One region of the Synechococcus sp. PROS-9-1 genome, then DNA from elsewhere that is predicted to be linked to it. Evidence: predicted binding sites of a transcription regulator. Region 1 holds the regulator's gene; the other holds the start of a gene.

Region 1 (2,200 bases):
TGGGCTTATGACCGATACCTCTCGCAATGACGGACGTCAGCCGGGCGACCTTCGCCCCTTCTCGATCAGCTGGGATCCCATGGGATTTGCCCTGAGTTCAGTGATCATCCACAGCGGACGCACCGCTGTTCTTTGCAGCGTTTGTCATCAAGAAGGGGTGCCTCGCTGGCGCAAAGATCAAGGCAAGGGGTGGCTCAGCGCCGAATACCGACTCCTGCCTGGATCAACTCCGGAGCGTCAAAACAGAGAACTGCTCAAATTGAGCGGACGCACCCAAGAGATTCAGCGCCTAATCGGCCGCAGCCTGCGCGCAGCCATCAACATGGAAGCTCTCGGCGAAAACACGTTGAGAATCGATTGCGATGTGATTCAGGCGGATGCAGGCACCCGCACCGCTGCGATCAGCGGATCTTGGGTCGCGCTTCAACGCGCCTGTGAGCGTCTTGTTCAACAAGGGGTCCTCAACACCAACCCTGTCCAATCCCAGGTGGCCGCCGTCTCCGTTGGCGTGATCCACAATCGCCCCCTTCTCGATCTCGACTACAGCGAAGACAGCCAAGCCGATGTGGATCTCAACATCGTGATGAACGAAGAAGGGCATTTGCTGGAGCTGCAGGGCACTGCGGAAGGAGCTCCTTTTAGCCGTGACCAGCTCAATGCCCTTCTTGACCTAGCCGAGCCTGGCCTGAAGCAGATCATGAACGATCAAAGAACGGCGCTCTCCGCTAGGTGAAAATGCGGAGTTTCGTGTTCCTTGCTACATGAGCAGGAGGGGCTGATCCATAGCATCCCGAAGTACGAGTAGGGACCATGGGCGAGGTCAGCCGCGGCTTCAGCCGCTACGCACCACCAACAATTCGCCCGGTGGGCTCGAACTTCGGAAGCCCCTCGGTTCCAGCCAGCCGCACCCTTCAAGACGTTATTCGGGGACTCGATGGTGCCAATACCGAGATGGTGGAGCGTGGGAAAACCATCTTTTTCCCTGGCGACCCTGCTGAAAAGGTCTATCTCATTCGACGAGGTGCCGTCCGCCTCTCCAGGGTTTACGAATCTGGAGAGGAAATCACTGTTGCCTTGTTACGTGAAAACAGTTTGTTTGGGGTTCTGTCGTTACTAACAGGTCACCGCTCTGATCGCTTCTACCACTCAATCGCTTTCACAAGAGTGGAGATGGTGACGGCTCCAGCCACATCTGTTCGGCAGGCTATCGAAGCTGACACCAGTGTTGGCTTGCTGTTGTTGCAGGGTCTGTCCAGCAGGATTCTTCAGACCGAAACGATGATCGAAACCCTCACCCATCGGGACATGTCATCTCGGCTGGTGAGTTTTCTGCTGGTGCTGTGTCGAGATTTCGGCGTGCCTGGTCAACGTGGCATCACCATCGACCTACGCCTTTCACACCAAGCCATCGCCGAGGCCATCGGTTCCACACGCGTGACAATCACTCGTCTCCTTGGGGACCTCAAGTCATCGAGCCTTGTCGATATCGATCGCAAAAAGATCACTGTTCTCGATCCAATCGCTCTAGCCAAACGGTTCAGCTGACCATTCAGGTGAAGATGGAGCTCACGTCCGAACTCTGATCCTTCATTCTCCGTGACCGGTTGGTTTCTACTTCTCGCTTTGCTTGTGCTTGGAGGCGTGCTCTCCACTCTGGGAGACCGCCTTGGCTCTCGCGTAGGGAAAGCTCGGCTGAGCTTGCTTGGACTGCGTCCGAAGCGCACGGCAGTGGTGATTACGGTGTTAACGGGCAGCCTGATTAGTGCGCTTTCCCTTGGACTCTTGCTGTTGGTGAGTCGGCAGCTGAGGGTCGGCCTGTTTGAACTCAATGCTCTCGAATCCAAATTGCGGAGCAGTCGCGCCGACCTCAAAACAAGCAAACGCGCTCAGAAGCAAGCCGGCAAAGAGCTCACAACGGCCCAACAGCGAGCGGCAGAACTGCGTCGCACCCTCAAGCCCCTCCAGGAACAAACCCGATCCTTAGAAGAGGAGCGGCAGCGATTGAGCCAAGACGTGGATGCGAAAGATGTTGAGATCCAACGCACCGAGCAGGAACTCTCGGCCGTGCGCTCGCAAATTCGTAGTGGCGAGAAGGAACTCAATCAACTGGAAGACTCTCTCTTAGCGCTGCGGCGCGGAAACGTCGCCATTAGCAGCGGTCAGCCACTTGCCACCGCGACCCTGAAGCTCGAACGCCCCG
Region 2 (2,200 bases), 370 kb from region 1:
CAATGGATCTACAGGTATTACTGGATCGAGACTTCCTTTCGTTGGAAACTCTTGCAGTGCAGAGGTAATGGCTGGATCTAGAGCCAACAAAGTTGCTAATTTCTCTGCTTCTTCAGGGGATGCGGTGGCCTGTCCATAAAAGAGGGAAGCAATCCAAACTTCATCGAGCCCAAGGGCCGCTTCTAGATCAGCAAAAGAAAGCCCCTTAGCCTTTTTTGCTGCCATGAGAGAAGCAGTAACCGTCGTTGTCATGTAAAAAGAAGAATAAATGAACTACTAGAGATCAGCACGCCTTGCGTAGCCACTCAGCAGTGAATCAATCATCTACAAGATCAAGACCCAAAATTGATGCATTAGCTACCAATGCACAATCCAGGAGCAACCAATTGGCAGCATCGGCGACAGAACGACTGAGAGGAAAAGCGCATCATTAATTTGTTGATGGTTAGGTCGTTTTCATGTTTCTTTCCTCATTTGCGAATCAGTTAAATCAAATCCTGGATCAAGCCTTAAAAAGTATCAATAGCTTCCTTATTAGCGACTCTTTGTCAGTCACACCTTCACTTGTGCACCAAACGTTTCCAAACCTGCTCATTGAACGTCTCTATTACGCCGAGGGGCGACAGCATCCATCCCACCCACTCCATGGAAGCTTTGCAGGCCTATGCACGAGCTAACCCTTAAGGCGCATAAAACAGTCCAGTATCAATGACTACCGCCAAAGGAGATAATTCTGCGGAACGATCTCCTTTGGTTCCGCGGTCATATCAATGGAAACGCCTCCACAAGCCAAAAAGCGAGCATATTTCAAGCAATTGCTACGCAAAATCGGCAGTGGAGAGCACACCAGCAAAGGGTTGACCCGAAGCGAAGCCGATGAGGCCATGGAGTTGATGCTCACGGGAGGAGCGTCAGACGTTCAAATCGGCGCCTTTCTGATCGCCCATCGCATTCGCCGGCCTGAACCTCAGGAGCTCACCGGCATGCTCGATACCTATAAAAGGCTTGGGCCCTGTCTTCTCAGTCAACCTGAGCAACGCCGGCCGATCTGCTTTGGCATGCCCTTTGACGGTCGATCTCGCACGGCACCGATCTACCCCTTAACGACCTTGCTGTTGGTGGGGTCCGGACAACCCGTGGTCTTACAGGGAGGGAGGCGAATGCCCGTGAAATTTGGAATCACCGCCGCAGAACTGTTCGCTGCCATCGGGCTCAACTTGAGCGGGCTGTCTATCAACGATGTTCAAACAGGATTCAACCTGCATGGTCTTGCCCTTATTTATCAACCGGAACACTTCCCCCTAGGCGAGGTTCTGCTGCCCGCTCGGGATGATCTCGGGAAACGCCCTCCATTAGCCAGCGCTGAGCTGCTCTGGACCGCACACCAAGGGCACCACCTACTTGTGAGTGGTTTTGTACATCCGCCAACGGAAAGCCGAGCCTGGCAAGCCCTGGAACTAGCCGGAGAAAAGGACGTCATCACCGTAAAAGGCTTAGAAGGCGGCACAGACTTGCCTGTTAGTCGAGCCGGAATCACGGCTCGGATACACAACTCAGGGGAGCCTGAACGACACATCGTTCATCCCCGGGACCATGGCTGCTTCGGAGATGACCCCCGCTGGGAATCGGAGGAAGCCTGGGCTGCGCACGCCAAAGAGGCACTTCTGGGCCAAGGGCCCATGGCCGATTCCTTGCGTTGGAACACAGGCTGTTACCTCTGGTTGAGCGGACTGAGCAAAAGCTTGGAGGATGGCGTGGAAGAAGCCCAAACCATGCAAGCCAATGGAGTAGGCAGCGCAGCGTTAGAGCAATTGATCGCGTGGCGAGCATCTGTGGGAAGGTGAATAACCGCCTCGATCGAACGTGCGCCGTCCTCACGTTCCAACTTTGGTCAGTGCGTTTCTCACGCTGCTCAATGACCGACTGAGCGAAAGCATTGTTTTTCCATTGCTGCCATTTCTGTTGGCATCGTTCAATGCCGACGGTCGCACCCTTGGGTTGTTAGCTGGCAGCTACGCCCTCGCGCAATTCGCAGCAACGCCATTAATTGGAGCCCTGAGTGATCGCTTCGGCCGCAGGCCCGTGATCGCCATCTGCGTGAGTGGTTCCGTTCTGGGCCTCGGACTCTTCGCAATCACCTTGAGCCATGACTGGCCCGCTGGTGCTGTGTTGCCCCTGTTTCTCCTGTTTGGAGCCCGTC

Evidence for each region. Region 1 encodes NtcA, which controls nitrogen genes in cyanobacteria. Its sites were predicted from a motif close to GTANCNNNNGNTAC; they were not measured.
Region 2: SynPROS91_RS11890 (anthranilate phosphoribosyltransferase family protein) is a predicted target of NtcA. The motif match lies at 703-716, and genes of this name have one in related genera.

The regions. Positions count from the first base shown of each region.
Region 1 covers NZ_CP047961.1:323,919-326,118, reverse strand. Annotated here, with positions in the region: gene rph (ribonuclease PH) at 8-733, shown strand; gene ntcA (global nitrogen regulator NtcA) at 811-1,545, shown strand; gene SynPROS91_RS01555 (DUF3084 domain-containing protein) at 1,597-2,200, shown strand, end outside.
Region 2 covers NZ_CP047961.1:2,232,283-2,234,482, forward strand. Annotated here, with positions in the region: gene cynS (cyanase) at 1-252, opposite strand, end outside; gene SynPROS91_RS11890 (anthranilate phosphoribosyltransferase family protein) at 771-1,844, shown strand; gene SynPROS91_RS11895 (MFS transporter) at 1,864-2,200, shown strand, end outside.